Regions from separate parts of the Bradyrhizobium sp. SZCCHNGR1005 genome, predicted to be linked through region 2. Evidence: riboswitches for the same ligand, from Rfam matches in the RefSeq annotation. Region 2 holds a riboswitch; each other region holds the start of a gene.
The links. Region 2 has a riboswitch for S-adenosylmethionine ahead of QXZ85_RS16975 (homoserine O-acetyltransferase). Riboswitches for the same ligand answer to the same signal wherever they lie in the genome.
Positions count from the first base shown of each region.

Region 1: another riboswitch for S-adenosylmethionine. It lies ahead of QXZ85_RS24005 (O-succinylhomoserine sulfhydrylase); the one in region 2 lies ahead of QXZ85_RS16975 (homoserine O-acetyltransferase).
Region 3: another riboswitch for S-adenosylmethionine. It lies ahead of QXZ85_RS00555 (GNAT family N-acetyltransferase); the one in region 2 lies ahead of QXZ85_RS16975 (homoserine O-acetyltransferase).

Region 1 is NZ_JAUEZC010000006.1:57,803-68,148, reverse strand. It holds gene QXZ85_RS24040 (SPW repeat protein) at 1-56, shown strand, start outside; gene QXZ85_RS24035 (methylated-DNA--[protein]-cysteine S-methyltransferase) at 193-765, shown strand; gene QXZ85_RS24030 (helix-turn-helix transcriptional regulator) at 775-1,614, shown strand; gene QXZ85_RS24025 (VOC family protein) at 1,666-2,025, shown strand; gene QXZ85_RS24020 (SRPBCC family protein) at 2,041-2,439, shown strand; gene QXZ85_RS24015 (hypothetical protein) at 2,436-2,963, shown strand; gene QXZ85_RS24010 (2'-deoxycytidine 5'-triphosphate deaminase) at 2,982-4,088, opposite strand; SAM riboswitch at 4,202-4,281, shown strand; gene QXZ85_RS24005 (O-succinylhomoserine sulfhydrylase) at 4,355-5,557, shown strand; gene QXZ85_RS24000 (SGNH/GDSL hydrolase family protein) at 5,669-6,754, opposite strand; gene QXZ85_RS23995 (SGNH/GDSL hydrolase family protein) at 6,823-7,608, opposite strand; gene QXZ85_RS23990 (OpgC domain-containing protein) at 7,608-8,870, opposite strand; gene apaG (Co2+/Mg2+ efflux protein ApaG) at 9,197-9,589, shown strand.
Region 2 is NZ_JAUEZC010000003.1:966,680-977,025, forward strand. It holds gene QXZ85_RS16960 (3-hydroxybutyrate oligomer hydrolase family protein) at 1-811, shown strand, start outside; partial or broken gene QXZ85_RS16965 (acyltransferase family protein) at 1,109-2,149, shown strand; gene metW (methionine biosynthesis protein MetW) at 3,097-3,762, opposite strand; gene QXZ85_RS16975 (homoserine O-acetyltransferase) at 3,765-4,982, opposite strand; SAM riboswitch at 5,074-5,153, opposite strand; gene QXZ85_RS16980 (chorismate mutase) at 5,332-6,165, shown strand; gene hisC (histidinol-phosphate transaminase) at 6,211-7,308, shown strand; gene QXZ85_RS16990 (prephenate/arogenate dehydrogenase family protein) at 7,305-8,240, shown strand; gene QXZ85_RS16995 (DUF2125 domain-containing protein) at 8,259-9,443, opposite strand; gene QXZ85_RS17000 (gamma-glutamylcyclotransferase) at 9,543-10,142, shown strand; gene QXZ85_RS17005 (lysophospholipid acyltransferase family protein) at 10,145-10,346, opposite strand, start outside.
Region 3 is NZ_JAUEZC010000001.1:123,205-133,550, forward strand. It holds gene QXZ85_RS00530 (cytochrome P450) at 50-1,288, shown strand; gene QXZ85_RS00535 (hypothetical protein) at 1,477-1,602, opposite strand; gene QXZ85_RS00540 (flagellar protein FlaR) at 2,110-2,610, opposite strand; gene QXZ85_RS00545 (uridylate kinase) at 2,888-3,556, shown strand; gene QXZ85_RS00550 (hypothetical protein) at 3,631-4,419, opposite strand; SAM-I-IV-variant riboswitch at 4,748-4,857, shown strand; gene QXZ85_RS00555 (GNAT family N-acetyltransferase) at 4,903-5,373, shown strand; gene QXZ85_RS00560 (hypothetical protein) at 5,665-7,500, shown strand; gene rocD (ornithine--oxo-acid transaminase) at 8,657-9,871, shown strand; gene QXZ85_RS00570 (VOC family protein) at 9,916-10,346, opposite strand, start outside.

The sequences.
Region 1 (10,346 bases), on a different contig from region 2:
CGGAGGACGCGCGGGCGGCTCGCGCCGCTGAGGCCGGGACATCACATCCAGATTGACACCACGCCGGTGCGGTTTAGCGGTCGCCCCCGATTGAGCCGCGCCCTGTCGCGGCGCATCATGTTTACAACTCGTACAAACCCGATGCGGCCAATCGTGACGAAGATATGATCCGTTCCAGGGTGGGGTGGCGTCATGGGGCGTGGGTATACGATCTTCGATACGGCGATCGGCCGCTGCGGCATTGCCTGGAGTGATGCCGGTGTCGTCGGAGTGCAATTGCCGGAGGCACGCGAGATCGAGACACGCCGGCGGCTATTCAAGCAATTTCCCGAAGCGCGCGAGCTTCGTCCGCCCGAAAATGCCGAACTTGCCATCGAGGGCATCGTCCTCATGCTGCGCGGCCAGCAGGCCGAGTTCGCCGATGTCAGCCTCGACATGACCGGCATCACGCCGTTCAACCAGCGCGTCTACGATTATCTCCGCCGCATCCCGCGCGGCGAAACGCGCAAGCCGGACGAGATCGCAGCCAGCCTGCATGTCACGGGCGCGCTGTATTCGGTCGCACAGGCGCTGACGAGGAATCCATTTCCGCTGATCGTGCCTTGCCATCGCGTGCTCGCCGGAGGAGGGATCGACAGGATCTCGCCCAACTGGGGCGCGATCTCCCAGCGTCGGCTGCTGTCGCTTGAAGGCGCAGCGCCGCAGACCGGCCTCACTTTGTTCGACGCCCTGCTCAAGGTTGATCACTCGCGCGCCGCTCACTAGGTTCGGGGGATGGCAACTTCCATCCTGCTCACTGGCCGTTCGGTTACGGTTTCCGCGTTCCGCTGCACCGCGGCTCCGGGCGAGCGGCCCTATGTCGAGCAGTTCGAAAGCCATTCCGTCTCCTACGTGCGCAAAGGCAGCTTCGGTTGCCACCACCGCGGCCGGTTCTTTGAGCTGGTCGCAGGCTCGGTCCTCATCGGACATCCCGGCGACGAGTTCATGTGTACGCATGACCACGTCTGTGGCGACGAATGCCTGTCGTTCTTTCTCGCACCCGAGCTGGTGCAGGAGATCGGCGGCAGCAAGGACGTCTGGCAGGCCGGCGCCGCACCTCCGCTGCCCGAGCTGATGGTGATCGGCGAACTCGCCCAGGCCGCGGCCGCGGGGAACAGCGACCTCGGCCTCGACGAGATCGGCCACGTGTTCGCCAGCCGGTTCGTTGCAAGCATCTCCGGCAAGCCGGCGAAACCAGCGGCGGCGACCGCGCGTGACCGCCGCCGTGCGGTTGAGACCGCGCTGTGGATCGATGCCAATTCGCATCGTGCCGTCGACCTCGAAAGCGCCGCGTACCAGGCTGGGGTCAGCCCATTCCATTTCCTCAGGCTGTTTGCGGCCGCACTCGGCGTCACCCCGCATCAATACCTGTTGCGCTCTCGGCTGCGCCATGCCGCGCAGAGGCTCAGCGAGGACGAGGCGCCCGTGACCGACATCGCCTACGATGTCGGCTTTGCCGATCTCTCTAACTTCACCCGCACATTCACCCGCGCAGCCGGCGTTTCGCCATTGAAGTTCCGCCAAGCATCAAGGGGCATGCGCAAGATTTTCCAAGAACGCCTGAGCCGCCATTGACTAGGTGATCGCCATGGCGCGCGACCGTTGCGCGCAACATGGAGATCATTGATGTACGATCATGTCGGTTTGCGGGTGAACGACCTTGAGGCAAGCGTGCGGTTCTACACGTCCGTGTTGGCGCCGCTTGGCCATGTGCTGTGCTCAAAGGATGAGACTTCGGCGGGCTTCGGCCCGAAAGGCGCTCCGGCGCTGTGGTTGCACCTCACCAGAGCCGAACGGCATGGCGGCGCACATGTCGCCTTCCGCGCGCCTGATCATGCAGCGGTGAGTAAATTCCACAGCGAAGGGCTCAAGGCCGGCGGAGCCGACAATGGCACGGCCGGACCGCGTCCCGATTACAGCCCGACCTATTACGCCGCCTTCCTGATCGATCTCGACGGCAACAACATCGAAGCGGTCTGCGTTTGAGCGGGAGGACGCATTATGGCATCCATTCACAAGGATATTCCGATTGACGCGCCGGCTGCTGCGGCATGGGACGCGGTGCGCGATTTCGCGGCGGTGCATATACGGCTTGCTCCAGGTTTCGTGCTCGACGCCAAACTCGACGATGATGTGCGTATCCTGACATTCGCCAATGGGAGCGTGGCACGCGAGAGGCTGGTCGACTGCGACGACGCGCGACGACGCCTCGTCTACTCCGTGGCCCACGAGCGCATCACCCAACACAGCGCCTCGGTCCAGATCGTCCCCGATGGCGAAACCCGCTGCCGGATGATCTGGATCACCGACGTGCTGCCGCATGAGATCGCCCCCTATATCGATGGGCAGATGGAGCTCGGTGCGGCAGCCATGCAGAAGGCGCTGGGAGGCAGCTCATGACCACATCGGCATTTCTCGACGCGCTCGGCGCTGACGGTCCGTCTGCCGATCGTGCCGACAAAATGGGCCTTTATGGCCGCTTCATCGGCTCATGGGATCTCGACGTCGTGCATTTCCCCGAGAATGCACCGATGCGGCGGCGCAATGGCGAGTGGCATTTCGGCTGGGTGCTCGAAGGCCGTGCCGTTCAGGATGTCTGGATCGTGCCACAGCGCGGGCAGCGGGACCGCGGCGATGGGCCGGGCCCTTACGGCACGACGCTGCGGATCTACGACACCAGGCTTGACGCCTGGCGCATCCAATGGTCCGAGCCGGTCGGCCAGATCTTTCTGCAGATGATCGGCCGTGCCGAAGGCGACGATATCGTGCAGCTCGGCACCGACGAGAACGGCCGGATGATCCGCTGGAGCTTTCGCGACATCACGGATCATTCGTTTCTCTGGCGTGGCGACAGCTCCACTGACGGGGGAACGAACTGGCGTCTCGTCACCGAGTTCAGGGCCATCCGCCGCAGCCGAACGTGAGCGCGCGCCCGACGTCGCCTACGGCCGGAAATGCTTCGACAGCTTCAGGCCCTGTGCCTGGTAGTTGGAGCCGATGCGCTGGCCATACAGCGCATCGGGCCGCGCCAGCATCCTTTCATAGACCAGGCGCCCGACGATCTGGCCATGCTCGAGGATGAACGGCACCTCGCGCGAACGCACTTCCAGCACCGCGCGGGAGCCCTGCCCGCCAGCACCGGCATAGCCGAAGCCCGGATCGAAGAAACCGGCATAGTGGACACGGAATTCGCCGACCAGCGGATCGAACGGCACCATCTCCGCGGCATAGTCCGGCGGGACCTGGACAGCTTCTTTCGAAGCGAGAATGTAGAATTCGCCGGGATCGAGAATGAGGCTGCCGTCGGGGCGCGCCTTGATCGGCTCCCAGAATTCCTCCACCGCATAACCGCCGCGGCGATCGACATCGACGACGCCCGTGTGGCGCTTGGCACGATAGCCGACAAAACCGCCCGCGTTCTCGCCGGACAGATCGACCGACAGCGCCACGCCGCCGGCCAGATCGGCATCATCGCGATCGACCAGCCGCTCGGCCTGATGCAGCGCATTCAGCTCATCGGCTGACAGCACCGCGTCACGATAGCGGAAGCGGACCTGCGACAGCCGCGAACCTTCGCGCAACAGAACCGGAAATGTCTTCGGACTGATCTCCGCATAAAGCGGTCCGTGATAGCCGGCGCCGATCATGTCGAAGCGGCGGGTGCCGTCGGCGATCACGCGCGTGAACACATCGAGACGGCCGGTAGAACTCTTCGGATTGGCCGCGGCGACGATGTCCTTGGGCAGCGCGAGGCTTTCCAACAGCGGCACGATGTAGACGCAATTGGTCTCGAGCACCGCGCCATCGGCAAGCGAGAATTCGTGCAGCTTCAGTTCGTCGATCCGTTCTGCCACGGTCGCGCCGGGCCCGGGCAGGAAGCTCGCGCGGACGCGGTAAGCGATGTCGCCCAACCTCAAATCGAGGCTGGCCGGCTGGATCTGGCTCTCGACGAAATCATATTCGGGGATGATCAGGCCGGCGTCCGCCATCTGCGCGATCAAGCGATCGGGCAGGATGCCATTGGCATCGGCGGCGAGCGAAAGCGGCAAAACCTGGTCCCTCGTGACTGGCTGGAATATCAGCCCTGCCCCTAAAACATAGGGGTTCTTACGCGTTATCCGATGGCCGGCTTGACGAAAAGGCTGGAGGCGACTAAGAGCACGACTTATCCCGTGGTGATTTGAGCCGGCCGGCTTGCAGCCACGTTAAACAAGTCGCTAAACAGGCCGGGGACCCATGTGATCCCGGCCGTGAGGAGAGCTCTCCCAGGCCGGTTTTTTGTGACCATTTTCCTGATGGTCATGATGGAGGTCATATGTCCAAATCTGCCGCCACCCCCTCGTTGACCCAATACCGCCCCGAGACCCGACTGGTGCATTCCGGCACGCTGCGGTCGGAATTCGGCGAGACTGCCGAGGCGCTGTTCCTCACCCAGGGCTTCGTTTACGCCAGCGCGGAGGAATGCGAGGCCCGGTTCAAGGGCGAGGATCCCGGCTTCATCTATTCGCGCTTCTCCAACCCGACCACGGCAATGTTCGAGCGCCGCATGGCCGAACTCGAGGGCGCCGAGACCGCCCGCTCCGCGGCCACGGGCATGGCGGCGGTGACCACCGCGATCCTGGCGCCGTTGCGCGCCGGCGACCATGTCGTCGCCTCGAAGGCGATGTTCGGCTCCTGCCGTTACGTGGTCGAGGACCTGCTGCCGCGCTACGGCATCGAATCCACCCTGGTCGACGGCCTCGATCTCGACCAGTGGCAGCGCGCGGTCAGGCCGAATACCAAGAGCTTCTTCCTGGAAAGCCCGACCAACCCGACGCTCGACGTGCTCGACATCGGTGCAATCGCCGAGATCGCGCATGCTCATGGCGCGCGGCTGATCGTCGACAACGTATTCGCCACGCCGATCTGGCAGAGCCCGCTGGCGCTCGGCGCCGACGTCGTGGTCTATTCCGCAACCAAGCACATCGACGGCCAGGGCCGCTGTCTCGGCGGCGTCATCCTGTCGTCGGAGGCCTTCATCGCCGAGCACATCCACAATTTCATGCGCCAGACCGGCCCGTCGATATCGCCGTTCAACGCCTGGGTGCTGCTGAAGGGCCTGGAGACGCTCGCGGTGCGCGTCCGCGCCCAGACCGAGACTGCGGCGAAGATCGCCGATGTCCTTGCGAGCCACCCGAAGATCTCGCGGCTGGTCTATCCCGGCCGCGACGATCATCCGCAGGCCGCCACCGTGAAGAAGCAGATGCGCGCCGGCTCCACGCTGGTGGGCTTCGAGGTCAAGGGCGGCAAGGCCGCGGCCTTCCGCGTGCTCAACGCGCTCAAGCTCGCCAAGATCTCCAACAATCTCGGCGATGCCAAGACGCTGGTCACCCATCCCGCCACCACCACCCATCAGCGGCTGACGCCGGAGGCCCGCGCCGAGCTCGGCATCAGCGAAGGCTTCATCCGCTTCTCCACCGGGCTCGAACATGTCGACGACCTGATCGCCGATCTGGATGCGGCGCTGGCGAAAGCGTGATCGCGAAGGGCGAGTAGGGAGTAGTAAGAAACCCCTATTCGCTGCTTGCCCTGTCGATCGAGATCCCGGGCCCGCGCGCGGACGTGCGCCCCGGGATGACGCCTGACGGCGTCACATCGGCCGATAGGTCAGGACGTCCGCCGGCAGGTTAACGCCGAGCTTGACCTGTCCGACCGACTTGATGATGTCGTCGCCGAGCAACTGCGCGAAACAGGCATAGCCCCAATCGTTCATATGCAGGCCGTCGGCGATGACGAAATCGTTGATCGGGATCGATTGCTGCTCGTGCCAATCGCGCATCACCTCGAAACGGGGAAAGATGCCGACGTGATGCAGCTCGGCGACATGGCTGAGCAGCTTGATCATCTTGTTGGCCCGCTCGGGACGTTCGATCACGCGCGGCGAATATTGCAGGTCGACCAGCACGATGTCGGCGCTCGCGGCCTGGATCTTCGCCACACCGTCGTCGACGAGCTTGGCCGTATCGGCGGGATCGAGATCGCGCAGCACCGCGTTGGTGCCGACCTGCCAGATCACGAGATCCGGATGCCGGTCGATAACCGAGTCCTGCAGCCGCTTCATCATCTCAGGGGCATCCTCGCCACCGATGCCGGCATTGATGACGCTGATGTCTGCCATCGGGTATTGCCGGCGCAACTGCGCGGCCAAGCGGTTCGGATAGGTGTATTCCGGCCCGCTCGATCCGTAACCCTGCGTGGACGAGGAGCCGAAGGCGACGATGACGACCGGCAGGCCGGAGGCGAGCTTGTTTGCCACATGGGGCAGCGAGCCAAACGACTTCGGCCCGCCCTTCGGCGGCAGGCAGGGCACGCGGTTCAGGATATCGCTGGCGGATTTGGCAACCTGCTTGACCCTGTCGATGGCCCTTTCGGTGAAGCTCTTCGGCGCGGCCGGATTGGCAGCTGAGGATGACTGAGGGACCAAGCCGGACGTGCCAGGCGAGGTCGCCGGCTGCGGGTTCGGAGCTTGGACGGCCGGCCCCTGATGCATGACCGCAACCTGCGCCGGAGACGGCTTCTGAGCCGCGCCCGTTGCGAGGTGCCCAATGGTCGGCTTCAGCTCCGGCGTCGGCGACACTTGCGCCTCACCAGACGGCGCTGGCGCGGTCTGGGCCGCAGCCTGGTTCACAGTCTGCGCATGGAGCGATGGTGTCGAAATGGCGAGAGCGATCGCCATGAGAGTCGACGAGGTCAACCCTCGAACTACGCGTTGACAACTCATTAACGTCATAAACCCCAGAGATCCTAATTCTGCTGCGCCGGTCCCAGTTGGGCCGCATCGATGATGAATTTCGAGAGCGCCCGGCCGATGCAATCGTGAACCTGTTTGGCAAGCTCGATCCCGTGCGTCGGATTGAACAGGTCGAAATTGCCCTGCTCGTTCCACTGCCGCATGATCGCGAACCGATCGAACAGCGGCACGTCGCGCTCCTGCGCGACGACGCGCATGTTGTCGATGTAAGGCGGCACGGAAATCATGGTTTCGGTGCGCGGACTATATTGCAAATTCATCAAGACCACGTCCGCCCCCGCGTTCTGCAGCTCCGTCACGCCCTTGTTGACCGCCGCGCGAAAGTCATCCGGATCGATGGCTCGCATGGCATCGACCGTCCCCGTCTGCCAGATCACCAGATTAGGCTTTTTTCCTTCCAGCACCTTAACGAAGCTGCCGGCCATCTCCTCGGCCGTCCTCTTCGGCTGCAATTCGACGGCAAGATTAACGGTGACCAAAGGAAGTTTTTCCTTCAGGGCAGCCTGCAGCCGAAAGGGATAGGCGTTGTTGTCCGATGTGCTCACGATCGCCGAGGAGCGGCTGCCGAGCACCAGGATATCGAGCGGCTGGCCGTTCTTCACCGCATCGGCAACCTTCGTCAGCCGGCTTTCGGTGGCGAGCAGATAGGGCGGTACCTCGCAGTTCGGGGCGGCGTTTTCCTCGGCGCGCGCCGCCGTCGCCAGCATCATCGCCAGCATCAGGAGCACGAGCCTCGCGAGCCCGTCCATTGGTCGCCTTAACCACGAGACGGACTGCATCAGCCCCCTCCCGCCATATCGGCATTCGCAAGCGCAGCCTTTCGCGGTGCGCTCTTGTCCGCAACGTTTTTGTACCATGAAATCAGCGAGGCAACCCCCCACATGATGAGGATCCCGCTGAGACTAATCAGCGCGTGCATGAGCGGGCCCCCGGACACTTCGGCAAGAATGAAGTGCCCTGCGAATGCAAGGAACACGCCGAGGCAGAAGATCTCCAGCGAATGCTGGCCGCACACGATCAGAGGCTTCAACCACCGCGACTTCAGGCCAGGCCAGTCCCTCGGCAAGTAGTGCACGGTGAGTGCGGCGAGCGCCAGGAAATGCGCAAAGCGCAGCACGTCGAGGTCTGTCTTGTCGATCGGATACATCCACTGCTCGAGCCGGCGCGGCAATAGATGGCCGAACTGCGGGATGTACCAAGTGAGCGTCACGAAGAACGCCGCCAATAGATAGGCAGCGCAGATCCAAAGTGTAATGGGCGAATTCAGAATGCGGGTCATGCGTCTGGCGCCGCCGAGCGCGCACCAGGCCCCGAACACGAACAGCAACTGCCAAGCCAACGGGTTGAACGCCCAGAAGCCGTTCGGATAGGCCGACAGATACAGGTCGAATTCCCAGGTCACGGCATAGAGCACGGCCGATAGACCTAGCGTCAGGTCCGGCTTCCAGCGCATCAGCGACAGGATCAGCGGCAGGAACAGCATCAGCACGATATAGAGCGGCAGCACGTCCATGTTGACGGGACGAAAGCGCAAGATCAGCGCCTGCACGATCGTCACATCGGGCTGCTTCAAGAAATCCATGATCCCCATCTCTTCGGTGTAGAGCGGGTTCTCGAAGCTGGTCGCGACGTAGGAGATTTCGGCCAGAAAGATCGTGAACAGGAAGACATGCGCGACGTAGATCTGCCAGACGCGGCGCAGGATGCGTGCAGTCGCGACCACGACGCCGGACTCCTGCATCGCCCGCCCGTAGACGAAAGCGGCGGTATATCCGGAGATGAAGATGAAGATCTCGGTGGCGTCGGAAAAGCCGTAGTTCCGGATCGTGAACCAAGTCAGAAGATTGGGCGGCAGGTGATCGATGAAGATCAACCACAGTGCGAGTCCACGAAACAGATCCAACCTGAGCTCGCGCTCGCCGGCCGGGGGAAAGGTGATCGCGGGCGCCGACGAGGCGGCCGGCATCGCCGGCGCCAGCGCGGGCGCTGCAGCCGCTTCGGGAACCGTAGGTCCGGCAAGGCGATCAGCAATCGACGTCATCAGGCACCGCGTCAACTCGTGCTCCGGCAGCGGGAATGTAGGCTTGCGCAATTTTTGCGCAAGCGATGAAGGGCTTATTGGGCGGCGACGCACCCGGCTGCGGTGCAGTCGCCACGGGATTGTTGCGATCCCGTCACGCAACACCAGGGGGATACCGTCGCCGTCAGCCCTCGCCGCGTGTGGCGCCCTGGTGCCACCGTGGCGGCCCGGGCTCGCCCTAAGGCTGCTACGGTTTCTACACCATAGGTCTCATGATCCGGAACTGTGGTCAACGCGCGTTCGCACGGTGTTTGGTTCCCGCCCAACTTTCCGCTAAACTGATTTGCATGTACCGCGCTGTGACTCGCCAGATCGAAGTGACCGTCGAACCGAACTTCTTGCCGGAAAAGTCGTCGGCCGATGATGGCCGCTATTTCTGGTCCTATACCGTCGTGATCACCAATACCGGCGAGGAGACGGTCCAGCTGCGCGGCCGGCACTGGATCATCACCGATGGCTCCGGGCGGCGGCAGGAGGTTCGTGGCGAGGGCGTGGTCGGCGAGCAGCCCGTGCTCGCGCCCGGCGAGCATTTCGAGTACACCTCCGGCGTACCGCTCACCACGGCTTCGGGCTTCATGGCAGGTCACTACGAGATGGAGAGCGAAAGCGGCGAGCGCTTCGAGATCGAAGTGCCGGCTTTCTCCCTCGACAGTCCCTACGGCAAGCGAGTGTTGAATTAGCTCGCGGTCTTCGCCGAGCCGTCGTCGTCCGGCTTGACCGGGAGATTCAGTATTCGAAAGAGCGCAGTTATCGACCGAGAAGCTCGGCGTCACTGGATGCGTTGCCTTCGCGGGGCATGACGAAAGAGCACAGGTCGGCTTCATTGTACTTTCCGACGAACATGCACTCGCATTCTCGCGGCGCATCGCGTCCGAGCTTTACTGATCAGGTCACCCTCTTCATAAGCAGAGGGCACAGGGAAGGCCGGGAGCTCGCCGCCCCCATGGCCCGCCTGCAGAAAGAAATGCAGGCGGCAGTCACCACAGGTTCGGCTGAGGACATCCCGGCCTTCCCTGCGCAATGGTTTTAACGGCTGCTTCGTACTCTCCCTGGTGCGCCGGGCTTTTTGGCCACCATTTCCGCGCGAAGCGAAGCTTCGTCGCGTCCGCGACAACGCGTAAGACGCGTTGCGCGGGGCATCAGCGTCGGGATGCCAGGACCATACGACTTGACCGTCCGCCGCACCGCCAGTCGTCTTGCGCTTCATAGCGCCCGACGATGCCACGTCCATCGCATCCCGCACTCGACGTTCGTGACGACGCGTACGCCCCTCTTGTGAGGCGGGACGCGGGAGAATGTGAACTTGATTTGCCCGACGACACAAGCGGACGCGCGTGCGGCAGATTGGCACGACGGGCAGTGGCCGGAGAAACGCGATCACAGAACCTCGGCCTCCCGCAAATCCCCGATCAAATGCTCGATGGCCGTCGGAGGCGG
Region 2 (10,346 bases):
CGAAACCGATGTCGGCCATGCCTTCGGCTATTTCGTCGCGCCGGATGCCACGGCGACCAAATATATCAACGATCACGGCCGCTTCGACATCCGCGACCGCATCTGCGGCTACAGCTACGCCGCAACCGACGCGGAGGGGCGGCCCGTTACGGTCCCGTCCACCCTCGCCGCGACGATCTTTGCGGTCGCGCCGGGAGGCGCGCCGGCCGGCGCGATCGACGTGATCAACGACAACGACCCGACCGGGCCCCGGCGCAGCTGGCTCTCAGTCTCGCCCAGCACCGGCCGGCAGGATTTCGACCTCGACGGTGCGGTCTGCATTCGCGATCTCGTCACCGGCAGTTCGCCTGACGCGAAGCGTGTAAGGGCTGGCATCGACGAGTTCCTGGCGTCGGGACGGTTGCATGGATTGCCGACGATCATCGTTCATGGCCGAAACGACGATCGCGTTCCCGCCGGCTTTTCTTCCCGCCCCTATCTGGGGCTCAACAGTATCGCCGACGGCGAAGGTTCGAACCTCCGCTATATCGAAGTCACCAACGCGGAGCACTTCGGCACCGACCTGCCCGGCTTCGACACGCGAATGGTTCCGCTGACGCTCTACCATCTTCGCGCTCTCGATCAGATGTGGGCGCATCTGACCCGCAAGGCGCCGTTGCCGCCAAGCCAGATCGTCAGGACAACACCCCGCGGCGGTGAGCCCGGCAAGGCTCCCATGCTCCAATCATCGAATGTGCCGCCCATCTCGGCGAGCCCATCTGAGGGCGACAAGATCATCGTGGAGAGCGGGCGTGTGCTGATGCCGGATTGAGCCGAATGCAGAGAGGACGAAGCGGTCCGGGCTGTGTCATATTGCGCCGATAGCCCGCGTCCGCGCGATCCACGGGAATACCTCGGACTCCCATCCCGACGATGCCACACGCCGATGCGAACGCGCCGCGAGAGCTGGCGCTTTCGCGGACGCTTTTCAGATTGAATTAATCTGGGCCTGCTACCGCTAGGCCCAGACTCCGAAGGGCTGGGTATCGGGCGACCAGGCGAACGCGTTGCAGCGATCGCCAAAGCGGCTAGGCAGAACACGGCATCTCGGAAGGAATGGGGATGCGGAATGGTCGACGTGGCAGCCGGCGACTTGCCTCGAAGCACGCCACGGCCACCTTCGCCAGCGCGGCTCTTTCGAGGACCATCGGTGCAGGAGGTTCTCGATCTCAACGGCGGCGCATTTCCGGGGTTCGATACGCTTCGGCTTTGCCTGTCGCTTCTGGTCGTGCTCGTGCATTCGTTTATGCTGTCCTACGGCATGGCCGGCTCTCGCGTGCTGCTGAACGCGCCCTACATCGCCGTCATGCTTTCGCTGCTGCCGCTCTTCTTTGCCTTGAGCGGATTTCTCGTTGCCGGCAGCGCATTCCGATTGCGCGACACGGGCACCTTCCTGCTCTTCCGAAGCCTGCGAATAGTGCCTGCATTGGCTGTCGAAGTTACGATTTCAGCCTTGATCCTCGGCCCTCTGCTGACGACCCGACCGCTGCGAGACTACTTCACGAATGCGGATTTCTTCTCCTATTTCGGCAACATCATCGGTCGCGTTCGATTTACATTGCCCGGCGTGTTCGAAGGGCTCCCGCTTGATCGCGTCGTCAACGGGAATGTATGGACGCTCAAACCGGAGTTCTTCTGCTACGCCCTCATGGCGCTCTTGATGGTGAGCCGGGCGGCCTACAGCCGGAAACTGACAACGCCGCTCTGGCTGGTCGTAACCGTCGCGATGATCGTGGTGAATCAGGCTACCGACGCGTTCGTGCCCGATGGCTATCTTGGACCAACGCTGCTGGTCTATTCCTTTGCCACCGGCGTCGTCGCCTTTCATTGGCGAGAGCACATCAAGCTGAACGCGTCACTCGCGCTGCTCTCGGCCGCAGCTGCCTATTTGCTGCTGTTGGGGCCGAAGAACGCGTTCTTCTCCATTCCTGCTCTCACCTACCTGATGATTTGGATCGGTGCCCAGCGGCTGCCATCGACGGGCGGAGATTATTCCTACGGCATCTATCTGTTTTCGTATCCGATCCAGCAAACGCTCGTTGCGACGTTCCTGCCGCTGCGCGAATGGTGGCTGCTCTTTCCCATATCTGCCCTGATTGCGATTCTGATCGCGGCGCTATCCTGGCATCTGATCGAGCTCCCTGCGCTCCGGTTGAAAAAGCCGGTCTTGGCGTTGTCCTCTCGCATGACGACCAAACTGATGGCCGCCATTGCCCGATGGCGGGCGGCGTTGCCCGTCCGCCGCATGAGTGGTTCGTGACTGACCTTTTTCGCGCGCCGACGGCCGTAACTGCTCGCTCTCGCCCATCCCGCACAGCCCCGGACGCGTGGCGAGACATTGCTGCCCGGCGGGCATTTTGCGCATGGTCGTCATGCCGCCATTGCCCGTCGTGCCAGGATGTCGCAGGCATCAAGGCTCGTGTCGTCGGGCAAATCAGGAGCACCTTTCCGCGCATCCCGCCTCCACAAGAGGGACGTATCGCGATCGTCACGGACGTCGGAAGCGGGATGCGATGGACGCGGCGTGTCGCAGTGTGTCTCTCACACGGACGAACGACATCGGCGCGGACGTGAAGTCGTGTGGTCCTGGCCTCCCGGTGCTGAGGCCCATGCAACGCGCAAGCGTTGCGCGACGCGATGATGCTTCGCATCACGCGGACGGGGGCAAGAATGCCGGTCCCCGAGGAGAGCGCGTATAAGCGTTAACACCGTCGCGCAGGGAAGGCCGGATGTGCGGCTCGTACCTGTGGTGACTGCCGCCTGCTTTTTTTGATGCAGGCGGGCCATGGGTGTGAGCTAACACCCGGCCTTTCCTGCGCCCTCTTGCTTTTCGAGGGCGAATGCTTCGCAAAGCTCGGGCGTAACGCGCTGCGAGAATGCGAGCGCACGCCTCGCGCTGTTTGAGATGTGAAGAGCCAGATCGTGCCAACAGGCCGGTCATTCCGGGGCGCGCATGCAATGCGCGAACCCGGAATCTCGAAATGGGTGTGCGCGCCAGACAACTTCGAGATTCCGGGTTCGGGGCCTACGGCCTCGCCCCGGAATGGCAGCCGGAGGCTACCTTCCCTTCCCCGCCCGGCTCAGCAGGAAGATCCCCTGCTCGCCGAACATGTTCCAGAACCACCAGGGCATATTGACCCGCAGCGGCTGGCCGTCGGAATCGAGCGCCACCGCGCGCTCCATCTTGACGTTGATCTCGTCGCAGAGCTGCACGAAGTCCTTGATGGTGCAGAAATGGATGTTCGGCGTGTCGTACCAGGTGAACGGCAGATTCTCGGTACGCGGCATGTGACCGCCGATCAGAAGCTGCAGGCGCAGCCGCCAGAAGCCGAAATTCGGAAAGGCCACGATCGCGCGGCGGCCGATGCGCAGGAGATTTTCGAGCACCGTCCTCGGCTGCCGCGTCGCCTGCAGGGTCTGCGACAGGATCACGTAGTCGAACGCGTCGTCGGGATAATCGACGAGGTCGGTGTCGGCGTCGCCCTGCACCACCGCAAGCCCCTTCGCCACGCAGTGGTTGACGCCTTCGCGCGACAGCTCGATGCCGCGACCGTCGATGCCGCGGCTCTCAAGCAACTGCAGGAGATCGCCGTCGCCACAACCGATGTCGAGCACCTTGGAGCCGCGCTCGACCATCTTGGCAATCAGCAGATGGTCGGGGCGATAGGCGAGCCCTTCGCGCTCCGTAACGCCGTTCAGCGGCAGCACCTCTTGCAGCGCCATGGTCAGACTCCGGGTGTGGTCAGCCCGCGTGCCTTGCCGGCGGACTCGAGGAAGGCACGGGCGATGTCGAAGAACTCGGGGACATCGAGCAGGAAGGCATCATGACCTTTGTCGGTTTCGATCTCCGCGAAAGAGACCCGTGCGCTCGACGCGTTGAGCGCATGCACCAGCGCCCGCGACTCCGGCGTCGGAAACAGCCAGTCGCTGGTGAAGGACACGACGCAGAAACGGGTCTGAATGCCGCGGAAAGCTTCGGCCAGCACGCCATCATGATCGGCGGCGATATCGAAGTAGTCCATCGCGCGGGTCAGATAGAGATAGGCGTTGGCATCGAAGCGCTCCACGAAGGACGAGCCCTGGTAGCGCAGATAGCTCTCGACCTGGAAATCGGCATCGAAGGAAAAGGTCGGCAGGTCGCGGTCCTGCATGCGGCGACCGAACTTGCGATGCAGCGCCGCGTCCGACAAATAAGTGATGTGCGCGGCCATCCGCGCCACCGCGAGCCCGCGATGCGGATGAACGCCCTTGTCGGCATAGCGGCCGTGATCCCAATCCGGATCGGCCATCACCGCCTGCCGGCCGAGCTCATGGAAGGCGATATTCTGCGCCGAGTGACGCGTAGCGCAGGCGATCGCGAGCGCCGCGAACACGCGGGTCGGATAGGCCACAGTCCATTGCAGCACCTGCATGCCGCCCATGGAGCCGCCGACCACCGCAAACAGCGTCTCGATGCCGAGATGGTCGATCAGCATCGCCTGGGCGCGCACCATGTCCGGAATGGTGATGATCGGGAAATCCAGGCCCCAGGCCTTGCCCGTCGCCGGATTGAGCGAGGCGGGGCCGGTCGAACCCATGCAGCCGCCGATCACGTTCGAGCAGATGATGAAGTAACGGTTGGTATCGAGTGGACGGCCCGGGCCGACCAGCGTCTCCCACCAGCCCGGCTTGCCGGTCATCGGATGGCGATTGGCGACATGCTGATCGCCGGTCAGGGCGTGGCAGACCAGGATGGCGTTCGATCTGTCGGCATTGAGCTCGCCATAGGTCTGGTAGGCGATCTGGAACGGCGCGAGATCGACCCCGCAGTCGAGCCGGAGCGGCTGATCGGCGCCGAACTTTGCAACCGGCGAGTTCGGATGATCGACCTCGTGCGAGCGCTCCTCCGGCGGGATCACGCGTCGTGACTTCGGCGAGTTCGATTTGGGCGTCAGGCCTGTCATGTCTCTAGACCCCGGCGGTCGCCGGAGCTCCCGAACCACGTGACATATCAGGCCATAAAAAAACCCGGCCCGAAATTAGGTTCGGCCGGGATCAGAACTGTCCCCGGCCTGTTTAGCGAATTGTTTAACGTGGCTGCAAGCCGGCCGGCTCAAATGACCACGGAATGACCAACAACGTAGTCCGGCGGGCGGCCGACGTCAAGGCAAGCCGGAATCGACGGCACGCCGCCATGTTGCAACTGTAGCGCTTCCGGGCGCTCGATCGGGTAAACTTGATGTTGCACGCGCCTGATCTGTAGGACAGAACGACGCTCGCCTGCACCGCAGGACCAGCCAAGAGATGCCGCAAATGCCCGAGACGCCTCCCGCCCCGCCCTCGCTTGCCGATCTGCGCAAGGAGATCGACGCGATCGACGAGCAGATGCATCGGTTGTTGATGCAGCGCGGCGACATCATCGACCGCCTGATCCAGGTGAAGAAGACGCAGGAGGTCGGCTCGGCCTTCCGGCCGGCGCGCGAGGCCGACATGATGAAGCGCCTGGTGCAGCGCCATCGCGGCATCCTGCCGCTCGATACGGTCGAGAGCATCTGGCGCATCATCGTCTCCAGCTTCACCTACGTGCAGGCGCCGTTCTGCGCGCACGCCGACGTCTCGGTCGGCGAGGCTGCGATGCGGGATTCCGCGCGGTTCCATTTCGGCTTCATCGTGCCCTATGTGGCGCATTTCAGCGCCCAGGCCGCCGTCGAGGCGGCAGCGAAATCGAAGGGCGATCTGGCGCTGGTCTCGGCGACGTCAGGGCATACGCCGTGGTGGATCACGCTCGAGCCGGCCGGCGCGCCGAAGATCATCGCCCGGCTGCCTTTCCTGGAGCGCGCCGACCATCCGGCGGCGCTGCCGGTGTTTGCGATCTCCCGCGTGGCCGACGATGCCCTGCTGTTGGAGGTCGAGACCTGGAGCATCCGCGTGTCGGGCTGGAATGCGCAGGTGGCGCGAGCGCTGTCGCCGCTGGCGGACATCGTAGCGGTGCCGGATACCGCCTTCGACAGCGCGGCCCTGTTGGTCTCCATCGAGGCCCCCTCGAACCTCGAAAAAATCAGGGCAGCCCTGATCGCGGCGGGCGCCTCGGTACGCTCGACGGCCCTCGTCGGCGGCCATGCAAAGCGCTATACGGTGCCGAGCTAGGGTTGATGGCTCTGGCCTGATCCTGCGGTTTCCCGGAGTTGAATGATGTCCCGCCCCGTGCCGAATCCCGGCATCCTCGATATTGCGCCCTACACCCCCGGCAAGAGCCCGAAGCCGGAGCCGGGCCGCAAGGTGTTCAAGCTTTCGGCCAATGAGACCCCGTTTGGCCCCTCGCCGAAGGCGATCGCGGCCTTCACGCACGCGGCGACGCATCTGGAGGACTACCCGGAAGGCACCTCGCGGGTGCTGCGCCAGGCGATCGGCCGCGCCTACGGCCTCGATCCCGATCGGATCATCTGCGGCGCCGGCTCCGACGAGATCCTCAACCTGCTGGCACACACCTTTCTCGGCCACGGCGACGAGGCGATCTCCACCACGCACGGCTTTTTGGTTTATCCGATCGCCACGATGGGCCGCGGCGCCAAGAACGTGATCGCACCGGAGAAGAACCTGACCGCGGATGTCAACGCCATCCTGCAGGCGGTCACGCCGCGCACCAAGCTGGTCTGGCTCGCCAACCCGAACAATCCGACTGGCACCTACATCCCGTTCGACGAGGTCAAGCGGCTGCGCGCCGGCCTGCCCTCCAACGTCGTACTGGTTTTGGACGCGGCCTATTCCGACTACGTGTCGCGCAACGACTATGAGGTCGGCATCGAGCTGGTCGCCACGACCGAGAACACCGTGATGACCCACACTTTTTCCAAGATTCACGGGCTCGCCGCGCTACGCGTCGGCTGGATGTTCGGCCCGGCCCATATCGTCGATGCGGTCAACCGCATCCGTGGACCGTTCAACGTCTCCACGCCGGCCATGCTCGCCGCGGTCGCTGCGATCGAGGACAGTGCGCATGTGCAGACGTCCAAGACGTACACGGAAGAATGGCGCAACAGGCTCAGCGAGGAGATCGGCAAGCTCGGCCTGAAGGTGACGCCGAGCGTGACGAACTTCATCCTGATCCACTTCCCGACCGAGAAGGGCAAGACGGCCGCCGAGGCCGACGAATTCCTGACCCGGCGCGGCCTGGTGCTGCGCGCGCTCAACAACTATCAGCTGCCGCATGCGCTGCGGATGACGATCGGCTCCGAAGAGGCCAATCGCCTGGTGTTGGAGGGTTTGCGCGAATTCATGGGGACGAAGTGACGAGCGCGGCGAAATTCGAGCGCGTCGCGCTGATCGGATTCGGCCTGATCGGCGGCTCGATCGCGCGCGCCGCGCGCCTGCATGGGCTGGCCGGTGAGATCGTCACCACAGCGCGCTCGAAGGAGACGCGGGCTCGTGTCGCCGAGCTCGGCATCGTCGACCGCGTGGTGGAGAGCAATGCGGAGGCGGTGAAGGACGCCGACCTCGTCATCCTCTGCATTCCCGTCGGCGCCTGCGGGCCTGTGGCGCAGGAGATCGCGGGCTCACTGAAGGACGGCGCGATCATCTCCGATGTCGGCTCGGTCAAGGGCGCCATCGTGCGCGACATGGCTCCGCATTTGCCGGCAGGTGTGCATTTCGTGCCGGCGCATCCGGTTGCCGGCACCGAGAATTCCGGCCCCGACTCCGGGTTTGCGGAACTCTTCATCAATCGCTGGTGCATCCTGACGCCGCCGGTCGGCACCGATGCCGATGCGGTCGCGCGCCTCCGCGCGTTCTGGGCTGCGCTCGGCGCCAAGGTCGAGATCATGACACCGGACCATCATGATCTCGTGCTCGCCATCACCAGCCATCTGCCGCATCTGATCGCCTACACGATCGTCGGCACCGCCGAGGAGCTGGCGCAGGTGACGGAATCCGAGGTGATCAAATTTTCCGCGGGCGGCTTCCGCGACTTCACCCGCATCGCCGCGTCGGATCCGACGATGTGGCGCGACGTGTTCTTGAACAACAAGGATGCCGTCCTGGAAATGCTCGGCACCTTCAATGAGGATCTCGCCAAGCTGACACGCGCGATCCGACGCGGCGACGGGCAGGCGTTGTTCGAGCATTTCACCCGGACGCGCGCGATTCGCCGCGGCATCGTCGAGATCGGGCAGGATTCGGCAGCGCCCGATTTCGGCCGGCCGCTACCGCAGATCGAGCCGTCGTAACGGCGGACGGGCCGCGCGCTAGAACAGTGGCGGGATCTGCGCCACTTTGAACGGGCCGAGCACGACCGCCCCATCGGAGATGCGCAATGGAAAGCTGCGCGCCTTACGCCCTTCCAACACGACTTCCTTGCCCAGAGCATTGATGCCGGCGGCGACGCCGGCATTGGCGTTCTGTTTCACCACCTTGCCAAGCCCTGGAATCGCGCGATCGAGCGCGCCGAAAAGGTTGTTGAGATCCTGCGACTTCACCCCGGGCGCAACGCGGTCGAGCGTCGACTGCGGCACGCCGTTGTCGAGCATCTTGTCGATCCCAAGCGCGGGGATCACCTTGTCGAGCCCAGCGACGGTCATCTGCAACTCGCCATCGATGTTACCGCTGGCTGTCAGACTGAGCGTGCCGGAAGCGACCGCGAGCAGTTCGCCCTGCTGAATCCGCGATTGCACGATGTCGATGTGGCCGCCGGCAGCCTGGATCTCACGAAATCGCACCGGCCAGGGCTTGGGCCGAAAATCGCTCAATCCCGAAACGCGCGTCTGGATGTCGGCATTGAACGGCTCGGCGAGCAACGGATGACCCCCTTGAATGCTGCCGTTCGCGATCTGCAGCGCGGCTTCGATCACGGGATGATCGGTCGGCGCCCCCTCGGCGAGGCGGCCGTGCAGTTCGATGTGATCGGCGCGCGCAAGCGGCGCGCGAGCCGCACCGTCGATTCGATCGATCGTGGGAGCGTCGAACACCAATGCGCCGCGTTGTGGTGCCACGGGCAGGCCATAGACGCTGGCCTGGCCGAGCTGCCAGTTCACCGCAAACGAGGCGGGATCGCTGCCGTTCGAGATGGTTGCAGGCCCCTTGAATTCCGCGATCAGACGCTTGGGGTCATAGACCTGGGCCACGACCAGAATTTCGCCGAGCTTGGCCGTCATCAGCGGCGTGCCGACGGCTTGCGAGAACAGGGAAACGCTTGGGTCGCCGCAGCGAACCTCGAGGCGGAACGGGAAGCCGGCGACCGAGCGCCGCGCGCAATCATAGACGCGTCCGGACTTCGCCTCTCGCGCACGCCAGGCGTCGGCCTGGACATCGACCTGCGAAGCGGCAAAGAACCAGAACACGCTCCATGCCACCGCGGCGATCAGGAGCAGGACGGGAGCGATGAAGAGCCCCCATAGCGGGCGCCTGCGCGGCGCTGACGTCATATCGGACATGCGGGGACCCTTTGCGGAGCAATTTTGGCGATAAAGCGATCACGGAATGTGTATTTAAGTTAACAAATCGCGACCACCACCCTTATGGCCTCCAACCCGATGTCGGCAATGACTCTGTCTGTCAGTGAACTTCCCCACGGCGATCTCTGGGTCTTCGGCTACGGCTCGCTGATGTGGCGTCCGGGATTCGACTTTATCGAGCAGGTTCCGGCGCGCCTGATCGGTGAGCACCGCGCGCTCTGTGTGTACTCCTTCGTCCATCGTGGCACACCAGAGAAGCCCGGACTGGTGCTCGGGCTTGATCGCGGCGGCGCCTGCCGCGGGATCGCGTTTCGGGTTGCGGAACAGAACCGAGCGGCGGTGGTCGCCTATTTGCGCGCGCGCGAGCAGGTCACATCCGTCTATCGCGAGGTGATGCGATCGGTGTGGCTGGAGGACGAGGCGCGCCAGCGGGTCAGCGCCCTCACCTATGTGGTCGATCGCGGTCATGTGCAATATGCCGGCCGACTGTCGCTGGCCGAGCAGCTGAGCCATGTGAGCCAGGGCCACGGCCAGTCCGGCGCCAATCGCGACTACGTGCTCTCGACGGTGAAAGCAATCGAAGCCCAGGGGTTTCGCGACGCGCAGCTGCACCGGCTGGCGCTGATGCTGCACGGCGAGGGCCATGCGCTGCATTCGGTAGCAGACGACGGAACATAGCCTCAGGCCTTCGCCGCCTGTGGCACACGGCCGAACAGCTGCGCTTGCTCAGCCTGACCGGCGGCGACGAGGCGATCGGTCGCATCCTCGATCGTGGCCTGCATACGCGACAGAAATTCATCCCGCGGCAGGCCCGGCGGCAGCGGATCAAGGAACTCGACGACGAGCGTGCCGGGATAGCGCATGAAGGAATTGCGCGGCCAG
Region 3 (10,346 bases), on a different contig from region 2:
GGCCGAACGCAGCCGATCAAAAAGAACCGCCGGGAGGATCGTCGCAACCATGAATGCCGCCGATGCGCGCGAGCTCGCAGCCAATTTCGACCTGCAAGACCTGACGCCGGGTTTCTACGCCGACCCCTACCCGACCTACCGCGCCTTGCGCGACTACGAGCCGGTGAAGCGCCTGCGCAACGGCAGCTTTTTTCTCACGCGCTATGACGATCTCGTCACCGCCTATAAGAACACCAAGGCGTTCTCCTCCGACAAGAAGCTGGAATTCGCGCCGAAATACGGCCCGTCCCTGCTCTACGAGCACCATACGACCAGCCTTGTGTTCAACGACCCGCCGGCGCATACGCGCGTGCGTCGGCTGATCATGGGCGCGCTGTCGCCGCGCGCGATCGCCGAGATGGAGCCGGCGCTGATCGCGCTGGTCGACCGCCTGCTCGATGCGATCGAAGCCAAAGGCAAGTTCGAACTGATCGGCGATTTCGCCTCCGCGATTCCCGTCGAGGTGATCGGCAATCTGCTCGACGTCCCTCATGCGGAACGCGGGCCGTTGCGCGACTGGTCGCTCGCCATCCTCGGCGCCCTGGAGCCGGTGCTGTCGCCGGAGCAGTTTTCACGCGGCAACGAGGCCGTGAAGGATTTCCTGATCTATCTCGAAGATCTCGTCGCGCGCCGCCGCGCCAAGCCCGGCAATCCCGAGCGCGACGTGCTGACCCGGCTGATCCAAGGGGAGACACATGGCGAAGGCAATGGCGAGCGGCTCAGCGAGAAGGAATTGCTGCACAACTGCATCTTCCTGCTCAATGCCGGCCATGAGACCACCACCAACCTGATCGGCAACGGGCTGGTCGCGCTGTTGCAGCACCCGGCCGAGAAGCGCCGGCTGCTGCAGGCGCCCGAGCTGATCCGGTCAGCGGTGGAGGAAATCCTCCGCTATGAGAGCTCGAACCAGCTCGGCAACCGGATGACGACCGAGCGGGTCGAGCTCGGCGGCATCACGCTGGAGCCCGGCACCTTCGTCACCCTATGCATCGGCGCCGCCAACCGCGATCCCGCGCAGTTCGAAGACCCCGAACGCTTCGATGTGACCCGCATCTCGAACAAGCACCTCGCTTTCGGCACCGGCGCGCACCAATGCGCCGGCATGGCGCTGGCGCGGCTGGAAGGCGCCATCGCGATCTCACGCTTCCTGAAGCGGTTTCCGAACTACACGCTGACCGGCGAGCCGGTCCGCGGCGGCCGCGTGCGGTTTCGCGGGTTTATGAGCGTGCCGTGCGCGGTCGAAGGCTAGAATGTGAGCGTGATGATCTTAAGCACAAGCGGCGTGCCGCGCCCACCGCGAGAGGCTAACGCCTTACGGTCGTGGGCTACGGGTCAAGGGCGGCTGTGGCCGGTCGGCTGATGGCGCAGCCGGTGTACCCCCAGCTTCGGAAATAACCCCTCCGCTCCGGGACTTACGTTTCGGGCCAGAAGCCGACGTTAGCGCTCAATAGTGCGCACGGCCATTGATCCCGGATCGGTGCGGATCATGTTCGCTTTTCTGCCGTCGTCCGTCACAAAAATATCGTAGTGCGTCCGGAGCTTCGGATCGGCCAGTGAGATCATAGTCATCGATCCCGTACAGTCCGGGTTCAGAGTGTAAGTGCCTGTGAGTTTCTGTTCTCGGGTAACGATACCGCGACGGCTGGACGTCTCCTTTCCAAGCACATCCGCGACGCCATCAAATACATATACTCCCGAGTGTACGCGCTGAGCGGTTGGCGCAAGAGGCTCAATGAACCCCCTTCCTAGAAAGATATACTGTCCTGCCAATGTTTTGCCGGAGAAGCGCCTGGTGGTCGTTCAGGTGGTTGAATTAGATCAATACCAGAAGGGGATTCATACGGCGGACTTCCTCGACCTTGTCCGGCAAGTCGTGATTTTCGCTCATTGATGCTGGGACGGCCTCAGCGTTTTCTTCGGCTCAAGGGCGGCTGTGGCCGGTCGGCTGATGGCGCAGCCGGTATACCCCCAGCTTCGGAAATAACCCCTCCGCTCCGGGACTTGCGTTTCGGGCCGATCGCGAAAGTCCAACGCGAGCAAACGAGATCGCCGCCTCGCGGGACACGGCGGTTACGTCGGATTGGCTGCGAATGCTACCAGCTCTTTTGGTGATCTGATGTGGATGATCCGCAGCCGATCAGATTTTGCGTAGATCGCCTCTATGAGCCGGGGCCTCATCTCACGGTGAAGCCCCCACATCATCTTGTAGAGGCGGAACGTGACCGGCAGCATCGGACAACCCGGAGGGCCATCAGGTCGCCCAAAGAACACCGACTTCACCTGGCGCTTGGTCGCCCACCAGAGATGAATCCAAAACGGATGGTCAACCAAAACAACAGTATCGCATGCGGCAATCCGGTCGAGGACAGAGAACCAAGGCCCGTATCCATCAAGCAACCAGCGCTCCTGCGACAGCAGGGCATCGTGGCTCTCGCGTAGTTCTTCGTCAGGAACCCGCACCCAGTTCGGACGCCACAAAATATTATCGATGGCGAAGTAAGGCAACGAGTGCGCACGACACAATGCCTTGCACATCGTGGATTTGCCGCCACCGGCGTTGCCGATCACCATTACGCGCGTCATCGTGTGTTGTTAACATAGCGATTGGCCGCATGGAAGCGCCTTTGGGTCAAGGGCCGCCGTGGCCGGCAGACGGATGGCGCAGCCGGTGTACCCCAACTTCGGAATAACACCCGCGGTTCCGGGACTTACGTTTCGGGCCAATTGCTGCCATTGGCGCTGCGTGCGGGCCGGCCTTCTGCCCCGGTCGCAGAGCCGGACACTATTTGTGAATTGTGGTCCCAAAAGACATTCTGAATTCTTCCCGCAATCTTGGAGGGGGGGACACATGAGACGCGCAGCCTTGATCACCATCGCGGAGTTTGCCGCTGCGGTCGACAGGCCACATCCGGTACGGGTAGCCATCGACGGCCGAACTGCATCGGGTAAGACAACTGTCGCCAATGAAATGGCTCATGAACTCGACCGTATCGGCCGAGCGACCATTCGCACCTCTATCGATGGCTTTCATCGACCGAAGCGCGAACGTTACGCGCGTGGTCGCCATTCGGCCGAAGGTTATTATTTTGACGCCCGGGACCTCGATGCCGTCCGGCGGTTACTCCTCGAGCCGCTGGGTCCCGGAGGAAGCCTAATCTATAGCACCGCTTCCTTCGACCTCGATAAGGACGAGCCTATCGTTGCGCCCACCCACAGGGCGAATCAACGCGACATCTTGATCGTCGATGGGACATTCTTGCAGCGATCAGAGCTGCGAGATGCTTGGGAAGTCGTCATATTTGTTGACGTCGATGTAAAAACAGCTGGCGAAAGGGGGACGTTGCGCGACGCCAACCAACTCGGTGGCCGTGAAGCGGCGGAGGCTCTGTACCGGGATCGGTACGCGCCGGCATTCGAGATTTATGAGCGGCTAAGTCAACCCATCCAAAATGCCAACATTGTGCTGGACAATAGAGAATTCGAGACTGCGGCGGTGCGCATCAACCGCCCCGTCTGACCTCAAGTACGATCGGCCGCGCGCTGGGCCGTAGTGTGCCAGAAGCTGACGTCTGTCTGACCACCATGAACGACTCACTTGCGTCGCCAGGATTCGACTAAGGCAGCGAGCTTGGCGTCCGACGTCTCGTCGCCCTGAGCTAAATCTGCTTCGTAGCCAAACCAATAATCGCCGACCAGCGTGCGGTGGGTGCAGAACCTTCCGTTGTCCAGTCGGCATGCCACGAGCCGTGTCGGCTCTCCCATCGCATTCAGGCGCACGAAATAATGCTGGATCCGCGTAGGCGCGCCGGGCTGCAGCTGATAGCTCAGATCAAACGATCGATACCCGTCGTGATCGGGACCGGGAGTCATCTCCGACCGGTATTTGCGCCATGAACCCAGGGTCGGATCGGCAACGTCCTTATCACCTGGAAGAATCCGGACCTGTTGAATCCAGCTACAATCGATGTCGGTGTGCCCGCCGAGATTGGACAGGCAGAGATCGACGGTGAAGCCGATCTCGCCGGGAGGGTCGCGAGGAGGACGGCCGGGGCCGGCATCCGCATATTTCCAGGGTACCAGGAACACCTCCGGGCCGATATGCCGCTCGTAATAATCAGGTCCCGGTTCGACGCGGGCACGGGCAATCTGGTTGCCGGCAATGGTCGCGGTCCAGATCAGAATGACCAGCAAGGACGCGGTGGCGCGAAACCCCAAGGCGAACGCGACCGAGGACAGCACCGCGGCAAGGCCGGCAGCGGCCATGATTAGTTTGGATGCGTTGAGATCATACGCATCCAGCGTCGCATGCGGATGCGCAGGGAAGTAGAACTTGTCGAAGCCCGCCGCCGCGCCGACAACAAAGCAGACCGGGATCGCCACCACAAGCAGGACCCAGGCGGCGACAACAGACGTTTTGGCGTGCCTCCGGAGTAGTTTCACGATTCACCAAATAACCAAGGATTCCTGACTGGCATCTTAGCAAGAATATGATGCACTGCTATTTCTTGTCGAGCACTCATGCGCGACACACTTTCGCTTCAAGCCAAAGGCCGCCGTGGCCGGCAGACGGATGGCGCAGCCGGTGTACCCCCAGCTACGGAAATAACCCCTCCGTTCCGGGACTTACGTTTCGGGCCAGGAGCGGCCACGCGTTATTCCTCAAACTGGGGGCGCGCTTGCCAAGCTCGATAGTGCCCGCTATCGTCAACTCCAACATCAAGAGTTGGGCCGACGCCCAGCGCCAACCTGCTCCCCGAGCAAGGTGGCTTTCTTCCTTCGGAAGAAGATGTGGCCGGTCCGGCAACTAAACGGGACAAGCCACCACGGCGTCATGCGCTCCTCTCTTCGAAGAAGGGGACGAGAATGACTGTCGATAGAGTCGAAATTGAGCTGGCCGATGCAAGGTCCCCGGACCTGATCAACCTCGTCACCGCGCTGGACGATTTCTTGAACAAGGTCTGCGGGGTGGACAGGAATCACGGCTCTCCAATCGATCGGCTGGCGCACGGCGACACGCAAATGTTTATCGCGCGGATTGCCGGACAAGCCGTCGGCTGTGCAGGGCTGCAGATGTTCGCGGATGGTACCGGGGAGGTGAAGCGCATGTATGTCGTCCCCGAGGTTCGGACAACTGGAATAGGCAGCAGCCTCCTGACGCGCGTTGTGGAAGCGGCCTTGACCGCCAAGCTGTCGGTTCTGCGGCTGGAAACCACGGAATTTCTTCCCGATGCGCAGAGGCTCTATCGGGCGAAGGGTTTCGTTCCGTGCCCGGCGTATGGCCCATACGTTTCCAACCCGATCAATTTGTACTTCGAGAAATGGCTGACGAAATGATTGTCGAGGGCGATGCGCCGACAAGGAATAACGAGGCGTAGGTCGGGTTGGAGCCGGAGGCGTAACCCGCCATCTTGACGTTTCAAAACGGCGGATCATGATCCCGCCCGAGCTGAAATCCTGCCGGGCTCCAGAGCCTCGCGGCGCCGCTAGCGCTCCGCAAACTTCCGCTTTCAGCCCGAAGGAGAAGTCGAACACACCGACTGACTAGGCATCAGGAACTCATCCAGTCATTGCCATTTCCTGGCCACAGCACGATGGTGGAAAGGTGCGGCAGGAGTCAGGAACGTCATGATCTGGACGATCATCATCCGCCCGTTCATCCTCGCTTTGGCATGCGGTGCAGCCGCTCAATCGGTCGCGAACGCGTCCGACGCCAGTTGGGATGAATGCCTCATAGCCCCGAGACGGGCCTGCGTCCTACGTGAGGCCGCAGAGGTCGCCCGCACCATCGACGACCCGCATTTGTCTGCGCACAAGCTCGGCGAGATTGCCAAGGCACAGTTGAAGGCCGGCCTGTTCACTGAGGCCGCCACGACGATCGATCTGGCCTTGCAGGTCGCGAAGTCAATCGCCAAGGATAGCTATGGTCGCGACGAAGCATTCGAGACCATCGCGCAGGCTCAGGCGCAGGCCGGCAAGCTCGCCGACGCGCTGGAGACAGCCAAGTCGATCGAGAACCGCCACGTGAGGGCCGCGGCGTTCGGGGCGATCGCTATTGAAGAGGGGCATGCTGGCCGGCTTGACGATGCGCTTCGACGGGTGCAGGCGATCGAGGACTTGCCGGATCGTGCCCTCATCATACGCCGGGTGACCTGGGAGCTGCGGGCCAGCGCAGTGGCGCGGGGAGAGGACGACAAGATCGTGGCCGCGCTTCAAACAGTGCTAGCGTTCGAACAGCGGTATCCGCCGCCCATAGCGACGACGGGCGTTCATCACCCCTCGGAATTCATCCCGGCGCTCGCCATCATCGCGCAAGCGCAGGCCCGCGCGGGAAAAGTCGCCGACGCCATGCGGGTTGCGAGACTGGTCCCGCGCTCGATGGAGCGCGCCCAGACGTTTGCAGCCATTGGCGTCGCGCTAGCGCGGGCCGGTGCGGTCGGTTCGGCCTTGGAAGTTGCGCGCTCGATCGATGACCCATGGGAGCGCGGCATCGTGCTCGGGCACATTCTCGAGCCTCGGCTGACGCCCGATCTCATCGCCGATGAGGCGACGACGCCCAGTTCGCCTGTGAAGGCCAAGGTCCCTGATAATGTCCGAGATTTCGTCGCCGCCTTCACGGATGGAGAGCAGCGCGCCACCGTGCTCTGCCTTATCGCAACGACGTTGGCGAACAACGGCCGCCTGGACCAAGCAATCGCGCTCGCGGAGCCAATCGATCAGGACAAACCACGCGCCTTCGCTTGGCACGCCATTGCCAAGGCGCAAGCGAAGGCCGGCATGGCCACACAATCGATCGCGTCCTTCGACCGGGCCGTCCAAGCTGCGTTGTCGTTCCAACCGAACGACGGGCTTTTGTCGAAAATCGCCGTCTCACAAGCGGATGCTGATCTGATCGATGAAGCCCTCCATGTCACCCGACTGATCGGCGGTACCATGGCTACGTCGGGATATGTCGCAAAGGTCATGAGCGATGGCAAGCTCGTCAACGTCGACTATGACCGTCGCTATGCACTGCGCGCGATCGCCAAGGCGCAAGCAAGAGCCGGCAGGACGGTGGACGCCTTTCAAAACGCGTCGGCGCTCAGGCTGGGTCCTGATATCATTCCCCAAGGGCAAGGCGTCGTCGCCGAGGGGCTCGCCGAGGCTGGACGGATCGCCGAAGCAATCGATGCCGCCGGGGCCGAGGACAATCTCTATCGTCGCTCCGAGCTGCTCGCGTCGATTGCCAAGGCCCGGGCTGAAGCCGGCAGGATCGACCAGGCGAAGCAGGTGACGCAACACGTCACCTGGGGGCGCGATCAGGTCGAAGCCCTAGCGTCAATCGGCGGTGCGCAGGCGAAGGCGGGCCTCACGGCCGATGCTATGGCGAGCTTCGCCGAGGCCATGCAGATCGCGTACGCGCAGCCTTACAAGAACACGACAGCCGAGGCCCTCGTAAAGATTGCGGGCCGATTATCGGACTGAGCTCGCAGGCCCGCGATCGCTATATGAACACGTTGCACGAGATCACCCCATTATCTTTTGTGTTACGCGACTTTCCGGTTAGGGTCATTCGCGACACGGTCGGGCGCCTCTGGCATGTCCGGAAATCGCCCTTAACGGGCATTCCCGGACTCTGATGAGAGGTGCGTTGTCGGACAACTCGGTGGACGGCGCAATACAGTCCATCTGCGCCGCCTGCTGGTCTCCGGCCTGCTTGCGCTGTCCGTACAGCCCGCGCCGAAAAACTCATTTCGCGAGCCGCTTCAAGCGCATCCCGCTATCCAGCCCGCTTCGGAGAAATATTCCTCTTTCGTTTTATCAGAAATCGTGATTGACTGTCGTCATCCCGTCTCGATACGAGGGGCGTTTCGCGATCGTCACGGACGTTGCGGCGGGATGCGGTGGGCGTGTCGATGTTGCAGCGTGGTTGATCCGCGCCGACGAACGACGTTGATGCGCACGGTCAAGTCGCGTGGTCCTGGCATCCCGACGCTGATGCCGCGCTGATGCGTAAGCATCATGCGCAAACGGTGGCCAAAAAGCCCGGCGCACCGGGGAGAACGCGAAGCAGCCGTTAAAACCATTGCGCGGGGAATGCCGGGATGTCTCGGCTGAACCTGTGGTACCTGCCGCCTGCATTTTTTGCTGCAGGCGGGCCATGGGTGCGGCCAGCGCCCGGCATTCCCCGTGCCCTCTGCTTGAAGAGGGCAGGTTTTGCAGCATAGCTCGGACGCGACAGCGCCGCGAGAAGGTGAACTTATGTCTCACCACCGTCATTGCGAGGCGCGCGAGCGACGACTTGTCCGCCATGGCCGGACCTGTCCACTGATGCGCGCTCTCGAGGTCGGGGTAACATCACAAAGACTGCCGATCAGGCGCCCCCACCCCAGCCCTCCCCCGCAAGCGGGAGAGGGAGCGCACAGCATTCTCGGCGGCAGCTTGATAACTCTGGGCACCGGACAGAAATGCCCCCCGGCAACATCGCGATCATCGACCGAACACCATCGCAGGCCTATAGTGGCCGACGACGAGGCTCGGTTTTGCGGCAGCGATGTCCGCAAGCTCACGACATCAGGCTCTGCGCGGCGTGACGTTCCCCGCCCCCGGCCTGCAGCCGACAACAGCAGCGGTGACGAACATGTCTGCACCGGTCAATCCATTCATCGCGACGGAGGCGCGGCTCGGCGCGCAGAACTACAAGCCGCTCGGCGTCGTGCTCTCGCGCGGCGAAGGGGTGTTCGTATGGGACACCGACGGCAACCGTTATCTCGATTGCCTCTCGGCCTATTCGGCCGTCAACCAGGGGCACTGCCACCCGAAGATCCTGGCCGCCATGATCGAACAGGCGGGACGGCTGACCTTGACGTCGCGCGCCTTTCACAACGACCAGCTCGCGCCGTTCTATGAGGAGATCGCAGCGCTGACCGGCGCCCACAGGGTGCTGCCGATGAACAGCGGCGCCGAGGCGGTGGAGAGCGCGATCAAGGCGGTGCGCAAATGGGGCTATGAGGTCAAGGGCGTGCCCGATGGGTTGGCCGAGATCATCGTCTGTGCCGACAATTTCCACGGCCGCACGCTCGGCATCATCGGCTTTTCCACCGATCCAGTGGCGCGCGATCATTTCGGGCCGTTTGCGCCGGGCTTCAGGATCATCCCGTTCGGCGATGCCAGGGCGCTGGAAGCTGCGATCGGGCCGAACACCGTGGCCTTCCTGGCCGAGCCGATCCAGGGCGAGGCCGGCGTGATCATTCCGCCATCGGGCTATTTCGCCGAGGTGCGACAACTCTGCACCGTCAACAATGTGATGCTGATCCTCGACGAGATCCAGACCGGGCTTGGCCGCACCGGCCGGCTGCTGGCGGAACAGCATGACGGCATCGAGGCCGACGTCACCTTGCTTGGCAAGGCCCTGTCCGGCGGCTTCTATCCAGTCTCGGCGGTGCTCTCCAACCACGCCGTGCTCGGCACCTTGAAGCCCGGCCAGCACGGCTCGACCTTCGGCGGCAATCCGCTGGCCTGCGCGGTGGCCCGCGCAGCGCTGCGGGTGCTGGTCGAGGAAGGCATGATCGAGAATGCCGCCTTGCAGGGCGCGCACTTTCTCGAAGGGTTGAGGAGCATCCGCGCCAACACCATCCGCGCTGTGCGCGGACGTGGATTGATGCTGGCGGTCGAGCTGCACAAGGAGGCCGGCCCCGCGCGCCGCATTTGCGAGGCGCTGCAGGCGCGCGGCATCCTCGCCAAGGACACCCACGAGCACACCATCCGCTTCGCCCCGCCGCTCGTCATCACGAGGGATCAGGTCGAGTGGGCGCTGGAGCAGATCGGCGCGACGTTGATGCAGGAGGTCGCGTGACGGCGGTCTTCGTCCTCGGCCCTTGCTGCTGCGGAAAGCCCCGGTCAGACCTCTGTCTTGGCGGTCCATTCCAGGACCAGCGTATGAATGCCGCAGGTGCCGCTGTAGAGGCTCATGACGCGCGTGCCCGGCTTGCGCCCCGCCCGCGGCTCCGAGACCTGGACGCCAGCCGCCAGCAGACGCTCGCGCGCGGCATCGATATCGGCCACGCGCCAGCTCAAGCCCCACAATTTGTCATGCACCGCATCCCCGCCGGCCACCGGACGCTTCACGACCTCGACGATCAGGTCGCCACAGCGGAAGAACATCAGCTGTCCCCACTCCTGGTGGGTTCGGTCGAGCGCCATGTCGAGGCCGAGCCGCGCGCCATAGAGCGCGGCGGAGCGTTCGGGATCCTCGGTCGATATCACCACGTGATCGAGCCCGAGGACCGGCGAATCCGCCGTGGCGAGCGATCGCGGCCGCTCCGCCGCAA